DNA from 4 places in the Sedimenticola selenatireducens genome. Region 1 is predicted to be linked to each of the others. Evidence: predicted binding sites of a transcription regulator. Region 1 holds the regulator's gene; each other region holds the start of a gene.
What was found. Region 1 encodes sigma-54, which starts transcription at its own class of promoters, with help from an activator protein. Its sites were predicted from a motif close to TGGCANGNTNCNTGCTT; they were not measured.
Positions count from the first base shown of each region.

Region 2: a site for sigma-54 is predicted at 877-893, ahead of ACHZBF_RS11805 (NarK family nitrate/nitrite MFS transporter). Genes of this name have one in related genera too.
Region 3: a site for sigma-54 is predicted at 754-770, ahead of ACHZBF_RS14055 (nitrate reductase). Genes of this name have one in related genera too.
Region 4: a site for sigma-54 is predicted at 1,197-1,213, ahead of ACHZBF_RS12985 (hydrogenase small subunit). Genes of this name have one in related genera too.

Region 1 covers NZ_CAXXYC010000001.1:220,601-222,797, reverse strand. The annotation lists gene lptB (LPS export ABC transporter ATP-binding protein) at 1-503, shown strand, start outside; gene ACHZBF_RS01090 (RNA polymerase factor sigma-54) at 624-2,126, shown strand; gene hpf (ribosome hibernation-promoting factor, HPF/YfiA family) at 2,151-2,197, shown strand, end outside.
Region 2 covers NZ_CAXXYC010000004.1:120,556-122,752, forward strand. The annotation lists gene nirB (nitrite reductase large subunit NirB) at 1-556, opposite strand, end outside; gene ACHZBF_RS11805 (NarK family nitrate/nitrite MFS transporter) at 931-2,197, shown strand, end outside.
Region 3 covers NZ_CAXXYC010000004.1:625,405-627,601, reverse strand. The annotation lists gene hisC (histidinol-phosphate transaminase) at 1-599, shown strand, start outside; gene ACHZBF_RS14055 (nitrate reductase) at 894-2,197, shown strand, end outside.
Region 4 covers NZ_CAXXYC010000004.1:394,120-396,316, reverse strand. The annotation lists gene folE2 (GTP cyclohydrolase FolE2) at 1-724, opposite strand, end outside; gene ACHZBF_RS12985 (hydrogenase small subunit) at 1,292-2,197, shown strand, end outside.

The DNA of each region.
Region 1 (2,197 bases):
GGGCGCGCCTCGGCCTGGGTTATCTGGCCCAGGAACCCTCCATCTTCCGCAAGCTGACCGTATTCAATAATATTTTCGCCATCCTGGAGACCCGCAAGGATCTGCGACCCCCGGAACAGATCGAGGCCTGCGAAGCACTGCTGGTGGACTTTAACCTCACCCATCTGCGCAACAACCAGGCGATGAGTCTCTCCGGGGGTGAACGTCGCCGCCTGGAGATCGCCCGATCACTGGCCATGGAGCCCCGCTTCATACTGCTTGACGAACCATTCGCCGGTATCGACCCGATCTCGGTCAAGGACATACAGAATATTATCCGTACACTCTCATCCCGGGGGATCGGCGTACTGATCACCGATCACAATGTCCGGGAGACCCTCGGCATCTGTCAGCGCGCCTATATTATCAGCGAAGGCAAGGTGCTGGCGGAGGGCGAACCGGAGCAGATTCTGGCCAATCAGGAAGTGCGCTCCGTCTACCTGGGAAAAGAGTTCAGTCTCTAGAGTTGATCATCAGTTGATTGACGGCAATAAACCATTTTCTCCTTGTGCGTCTGGTGATTTTTTACGCTAGAATGAAACTGTGAAAACCATACAAATTACGTACCAGATCCAGATACCCGCATGAAGCAAACGCTCCAGCTTCGCCTTGGCCAACATCTCACCATGACGCCGCAGTTGCAGCAGGCCATCCGCTTGCTGCAACTCTCTACGCTGGATCTCAAGCAGGAGATTCAGGAGGCGCTCGACTCCAACCTGATGCTGGAGACCGAAGAGGAGAACAGCGCCCGCGAAGAGGCCCGTGGGAATGAACAAGAGCGCACCATCGAGCGGCTCAATGGCGATGGCCTGAAAGGGGACAAGGCCAGCAGCAATGACCTCAACAACGAAAAAGAGGTCAACGGCGAGGCAAACTCCATACCGGAAGAGCTGCCGGTGGACAGCGGCTGGGACGATGTCTACGACAGCACGCTACCACCCTCTTCCGGACTGGCATCCCGGGACGCCGGCGACAGTGACTACCTGGCCCAGCGCCGCAGTGCCCGCACCCTCTACGACTATCTCACCTGGCAGTTGAACCTGACCCCGTTCAGCGATCTGGACCGCGAGATTGCCGTCTCAATCATTGACGGCATCGATGAAGACGGTTACCTGAGGATGGATCTGAACGAGATTCTTGTCAGCATGTCCGCTGACGAGGTTGAGCTGGATGAGATCGAAGCGGTGCTGCACCGGATTCAGCAATTTGACCCACCCGGCGTGGGCGCGCGTGACCTGAGGGAGTGCCTGCTGATCCAGCTAAGTCAGCTGACGGATCCCCATCCGTGCATGGCCCTGACCACTCAGCTGATCAACAATCACTTCGACCTGCTGGCCCAGCAGGATCATAACCAGATCAAACGCAAGCTGAAGATTGATGACGACACCCTGAAATCGATTAATCAGCTGATCCGCTCGCTGATACCGCGCCCCGGCAGCCTGGTGGCCGAAACCGAACCCCAATATGTCATTCCCGACGTATTCGTGACCCGCCGAGATGGCGTCTGGCATGTGGATCTGAACGCTGATGCCGCCCCCAAACTCCGGGTTAACCCGGAATACGCGCGGCTGATCCGGCGCGCCGACAACAGCGACGACAACAACTACCTGAAGAATCATCTGCAGGAAGCGCGCTGGTTTATCAAAAGTCTGATGAGCCGCAATGAAACGCTGTTGCGCGTGGCCACCAAGATTGTCGAACTGCAGCGCGGATTCTTCGAGCACGGCGAAGAGGCGATGAAGCCCCTGGTATTGAGGGACATCGCCGAGGCCCTGGAGCTGCATGAATCCACCATATCCAGGGTCACCACGCAAAAATATATGCATACCCCCCGGGGTACGCTGGAATTCAAGTATTTCTTCTCCAGCCATGTCAGCACGGCTGGAGGCGGAGAGTGTTCCGCCACCGCGATACGCGCACTGATCAAGAAACTGGTCGCTGCCGAGAAGCCGAACAAGCCACTCAGCGACAACAAACTGGCGAGCATACTCGCCGATCAGGGCATTCAGGTCGCACGGCGGACGGTAGCAAAATACCGCGAGTCCATGGCGATCCCGCCATCAAACGAGCGAAAGCGCCTCGTCTAGAGGCCAGTAACCAAGGAGCAAATCATGCAAATCAGCATCACCGGTCATCATGTGGACATCACCGAAGCCAT
Region 2 (2,197 bases), on a different contig from region 1:
CATCCAGCTGGCGTTCCATCAGGGTATCCATGAGATGGACAACGGATACGTCCATACCCTGTTTGATCAGGCCGTTGGCCGCTTCCAGTCCCAGCAGGCCACCGCCGATCACCACGGCCCTTTTGTACTGACGTGACGCCGCCAGCATCTGTTCCACATCGTGGATATCACGAAAACTGATCACGCCCTCCAGGGAGGCACCGGGGACGGGTATAATGAACGGCGAGGAACCGGTCGCCAGCAGCAGCCGGTCGTACCCGGCCTCTACCCCGTTGGCAGCGACCACTTTGCGTTGCACCCGGTTGATCTCAACCACCGGCGAACCGCTGTGCAGGGTAATGTCGTGCTGCTGATACCATTCCCGCCTGTTCAGAACGATTTCATCAAACTGTTTCTCGCCCGCCAGCACCGGTGAGAGCAGGATGCGGTTGTAGTTCGGGTGAGGCTCGGAACCGAATACCGTAATGTCATATTTATTCGGCTCCAGCTTCAGCAACTCCTCCAGGGTTCGCACGCCGGCCATGCCGTTGCCTATTAATACCAATCGCTCTTTCATGTTTTGCCTCTCAGACAGATCGGGTCGATCAAATATCCAAATTCATACCGTCCTTTTGCAACCGCTATGCCAACTTGTTGCCAGGGCGGCAAGGTCGCGGTTTGCCGGTAACAACGGGGGAGATGTGTATCTGGAAAATGATTCAACATGGTGCCTGCGGGTGACCGCGTGCACTGAAATATGGCAGGCCGAAAAGGTGAGAACAATACTGACCCGAAATTGGGCAAATCCCTGTTTTATTGCACCCGTAGAGTGCTGAAATCCTTGACCAACCTCAACGATGTTTGTTTTTTGTTTTAATAATCAGTTGGTTATAAAACTGGCACAAGCAATGCTAAAGACAGGCCATTGTTGTCTATCTCTGGAGCATCACTATGTCGGAAAGCAAGTTAAGTCTCTTTTCATTCAGCGGAAAGACCCGAACGCTGCATATCACCTGGTTCGCGTTTTTCCTCTCTTTTATGGTTTGGTTCAATCACGCCCCATTGCTGGCGTCGATCCAGCAGACCCTGGGACTGACCGCACAGGAGGTGAAGGCACTGTTGATCCTGAACGTCGCCCTGACCATCCCGGCACGCATTATTATCGGTATGCTGGTGGACAAGCTGGGACCGCGCATCGTCTACTCCGCGCTGCTGTTTATATCCAGTTTTATCTGCTTTGCTTTTGCCATGGCGGACTCGTTCGAGGCATTGGCCATCAGCCGTTTCCTGCTCGGTTTTGTCGGTGCCGGATTTGTTATCGGTATCCGCATGATCGGCGAGTGGTTCCCGGCCCGACAGGTCGGACTGGCCGAAGGCATCTATGGCGGCTGGGGTAACTTCGGTTCCGCCGCCGCCGCTCTTTCACTGCCGACCATCGCTCTGCTGTATGGCGGCGACGAGGGTTGGCGTTATGCCATCGCCTCCACCGGTGTCATCACCCTGGTCTACTCGATCATCTATTACAGGCTGGCGCGCAACACCCCCAAGGGATCGACCTATTTCAAACCGAAAAAGACCGGCGCCATGGAGGTCACCAGCAAGGGCGACTTCTTCTTCTACCTGCTGATGAATATTCCCATGTACGCCGCGCTGGCGGTGCTGACCTGGAAGCTGGGCCCGACCAACCTGGGCATGCTGGACGAGGCCGTCACCTACAGCATATACGTCGGACTGGTTCTGCTCTATGGGTATCAGACCCTGCAGGTATGGCGTATCAACGGCCACATCTTTATCCGGCCGGTCGCGAAGATACACCGCTACAAGTTCAAACAGGTGGCGATCCTGGACGTGGCCTATCTGGTCACCTTCGGTTCTGAACTGGCCGTGGTGTCGATGCTGCCGCTGTTCTTCAAGGAGACCTTCGACCTCTCCCTGGTACAGGCCGGACTGCTCGCCTCCGGTTATGCCTTCATGAACCTGCTGGCGCGACCCACAGGCGGTCTGTTCAGCGACCGGTTTGGGCGCAAAAAATCACTGACCATTCTGATCGGCGGTCTGGCGGTCGGCTACCTTGTACTCAGCAGCATCACTCCCGAATGGCCCATTGCCCTGGCGGTGCTCGCTACCATGGCTTGCTCATTTTTCGTGCAGGCGGGAGAGGGCGCGGTGTTCGCGATCGTACCGCTGGTGAAGCGGCGCATGACCGGACAGGTAGCCG
Region 3 (2,197 bases), on a different contig from region 1:
ATGCGCCCACCGGCCGGTTGCTGCCGCTCACGGCTATCCGGGCAATCCTGGATAACAACCGGGATTCGGTGGTGGTGGTGGATGAGGCCTATATCGATTTTGGCGGTGAGTCCGCCATTGCCCTGGTGAATCGCTATCCCAACCTGCTGGTCATCCAGACCTTCTCCAAATCGCGCTCCCTGGCGGGGTTGCGGGTCGGTTTTGCGCTCGGCAACGCTGAACTGATCGAGGCTCTGGAACGGGTCAAAAACAGCTTCAACTCCTACCCGCTGGACCGTTTCGCCATTAATGGCGCGGTGGCCGCGATCGAGGATCGGGTCTATTTCACCGAGACCTGCCAACGGGTGATCGCCACCCGGGAGCATCTGACACAACAGTTGATCACGCTGGGATTCCAGGTGCTGCCGTCGGCGGCCAATTTCCTGTTTGTGCGCCACCCCGGATGGGATGCCGGGGAGCTGGCCGCCCGCCTGCGGGAGCGATCCATTATTGTGCGGCACTTCCGCCAGCCCCGGATCGACCAGTTCCTGCGTATCACCATCGGTAGCGACCAGCAGACTCAACGGCTCTGCGAAGCCTTGGCCGACATTCTCGAATAACGGTTACCGTAGGTCTCGGATAATCGGTTCAACCCTGTGTGGATTGTTGATAAGCACCGCAACGGTGCATTGCTGCACCAGGGTGGCTGCAGCCGCTGACCGATAACTCTGAAAATATTTTTACCGGCGCTGATTCTGGCGCATTTCTTACCGATGGCATGCTCCTTGCTGAATGCTGCTGTATTCGCAGGAGGTATTGTCCATGTCAGTGGTTGGTTGTTTTTCGCTTGAGCCTCACTCCCTCGTGGTGATGCAGCGGTTTCCGGGCCGCCCCGTTATCGGGAGGGCATACTGATGTCCCTGGAAGTCAGGACCACCTGTCCCTATTGCGGCGTCGGTTGTGGTGTTATAGCCAGACGGGAACCCTCGGGTGCGGTGACCATCACGGGCGATCCGGAGCACCCGTCGAATTATGGCCGACTCTGCTCCAAGGGGAGTGCCCTGGGTGAGACGTTGGGTGAATCGGGCCGCCTGCTGACGCCGATGGTGAACGGTCGTGAGGTGGATTGGGATACCGCACTGGATAGTGTGGCCAATGGCCTGCAACAGGCGATTCGTGAGCATGGGCCGGAATCGGTCGCCTTCTATGTCTCGGGTCAACTGCTGACCGAAGACTACTATGTGGCCAACAAGCTGATGAAGGGGTTTATCGGCGCGGCCAATATCGATACCAACTCCCGCCTCTGTATGTCATCCGCCGTGGCGGCACACAAGCGTGCCTTCGGTGCCGATGTGATGCCCTGCAGTTATGATGATCTGGAGCGGGCCAAGCTGATTGTGCTGGCCGGCTCCAATGCCGCCTGGTGCCATCCGGTGATCTACCAGCGCATCATGGCCAGCAAACAGCAGAATCCGGATCTGCAGATCGTCACCATCGATCCCCGAATGACACCTACCGCCGCGACGGCTGATCTGCACCTGGCGATCCGGCCCGGTACGGATGCCCTGCTGTTCAACGGCCTGCTGGTCTACCTGGAACAACAGGGTGAACGCAACAGCCTGTTCGTCCGGCAGGCAACCCGGGAGAGTGAGGCCGCGTTGGCGGTGGCAGCCCTGGATGCCCCGGATATCGCCCGGGTCGCCAAGGGTTGCGGACTCGCGCCGGCAGCGGTGGAGCGTTTTTATCGCCTGTTTGCCCGTACCGAGCGGGTGGTTACCGTCTACTCCCAGGGCATCAATCAGTCCAGCAGCGGCGTGGACAAGATCAACGCCATTATCAACTGCCACCTGCTGACCGGTCGTATTGGTCGTCCCGGTATGGGACCCTTCTCCCTGACCGGGCAACCCAATGCCATGGGTGGGCGTGAGGTAGGAGGGCTGGCCAACCAGTTGGCCGCCCACATGGAGCTTGAGTCCGAGGCGGATCGGGAGCGGGTGAAACGCTTCTGGGAGGCACCGGCAATACCCCGGCGGGGTGGACTGAAAGCGGTCGATCTGTTTGACGCCGTGGAAGCGGGCAGGATCCGGGTGCTCTGGATAATGGCCACCAATCCGGCGGTCAGCCTGCCGGACTCGGATCGGATACGTCGCGCCCTGGAAAAATGCGCGCTGGTGATCGTCTCCGACTGCGTGGCTGCGACGGACACCCTGGAGCTGGC
Region 4 (2,197 bases), on a different contig from region 1:
CCACGATATAGGCGCAGAAGCGTTCATCCCTGTCCAGCATGCCGGCCACATCCCGCACCATGTCCTCGACAAACTTGGGGTTGTCATAGGCACGCTCGGTGACGAACTTTTCATCCGGCCGTTTCAGCAGGCCGTAGAGTTCGCAGGAGGCCTGGCTCTCTACCAGATCGATAATCTCCTCGACCCAGACAAAGCCACAGGTTCTGACCTGCACGGTGACATGGGAGCGCTGGTTGTGTGCGCCGCGATCGGAGATCTTCTTGGAGCAGGGGCAGAGGCTGGTGACCGGCACCTGGACCTTGATGTAGGTGATCGGCTTGCCGCCATGCACTTCGCCAATGAAGGTAACGTCATAGTCCAGCAGGCTCTGTACGCCGGAGATGGGGGCCGTCTTGTTGATGAAGTAGGGGAAGTTCATCTCGATGTGGCCCGACTCCGCTTCCAGCTTCTCGGCCATCTCTGCCAGCATCACCTTGAAGTTGGAAATGCTGATCTCTTTTTCGTGGGAGTTGAGTATCTCCACGAAGCGCGACATGTGGGTACCCTTGAAGTTGTGCGGCAGGTTCACATACATGTTGAACGTGGCGATGGTGTGCTGCTCGCCGTCGCTACGGTCTTTGACCCGCACCGGGTGACGGATGTCTTTGATACCCACCTTGTTGATGGCGATCTGCCGGGTATCGACGCTGCTCTGTACGTCAGCAATCTCAGTGGTGGTGGTCACTGTCTCTATTCCTCGCTACAACGGTGCGCACACGATCAGCCTACGCATCCAACAATTATGCCCTTACTTGCAATCTACCCCGTTTGACGACGGGCGAACACCGGCGGATTGCCGGGTTTTGCGCTTGCCGGGGCACAGGTGGCTGTCAGGGAACCCGGGATTATGATGGTTGGCATGCTTCTGTGCAACATCAGTGTCGGTTAATGTTCCGCCTGTTGCTGATGAAAACGCAATAAATCAATGGGTTGGGCAGATTCTTCGCGCACGGATCAGTGCGTCGATAACTCATTGGATGATTCAGGTCGGGAATAGTTGCCGATTAAGCCTATTTACGGGTCACTACCCTGGTAATTAAGTGGAATAGTGGTTTTCAACTCTGTGCTCGAATGGGTGTTGTCGCTAACCACTTGTTGTCGTTCATAAAAATGTCAGCGCTTTGACAAGAGACTGATATATATCAGAAAAAACGGCTTGGCACAGCCGTTGCAAATCCGTCCCCCCAGGACGCGGCAGAAAGATTTAAACAATGCCGCGCCACCCAACCAAGTGCACTGGAGGAGTCGGGTAATGAGCGAGACCTTTTACGATGTGATGCGGCGACAGGGGATCACCCGCCGCAGCTTTTTGAAATACTGCAGTTTGACCGCCTCGGCGCTCGGACTGGGGCCGGCCTTCGCGCCGACTATCGCCGCGGCGATGGAGACCAAACCGCGCATTCCGGTGCTCTGGCTGCACGGCCTGGAGTGTACCTGCTGCTCTGAATCTTTTATCCGCTCGGCCCATCCGCTGGCCAAGGATGTGGTGTTGTCGATGATCTCGCTGGATTACGACGACACCATCATGGCGGCCGCCGGTCATGAGGCGGAGGCGATTATCGAAGAGATTATCGAAAAATATGACGGCAACTATATCCTGGCGGTGGAGGGCAATCCGCCGCTGGATGAGGATGGCATGTACTGCATTATCGGAGGCAAGCCGTTCGTGGAGCAGTTGCGCAAGGCGGCCGAGCACTGTAAGGCGATCATTTCCTGGGGCTCCTGCGCCTCCTGGGGCTGTGTGCAGGCGGCGCGTCCCAATCCCACCCGCGCGACACCGGTGCACAAGGTGCCGGGCCTAGCCACCAAGCCGATCATCAAGGTACCCGGTTGTCCGCCCATCGCCGAGGTGATGACCGCGGTGATCACCTACATCCTCACCTTCGAGCGTTTCCCCCAGCTCGATCGTCAGGGTCGACCGCTGATGTTTTACAGCCAGCGGATTCATGACAAGTGCTACCGCCGTCCCCATTTCGATGCCGGCCAGTTTGTCGAGCACTGGGATGATGAGGCGGCGCGCAAGGGTTACTGCCTCTACAAGATGGGCTGTAAGGGACCCACCACCTACAACGCCTGTTCCACGGTGCGCTGGAACGGTGGCCTGTCATTTCCGATCCAGGCCGGTCACGGCTGTATCGGCTGTTCCGAGGACGGCTTC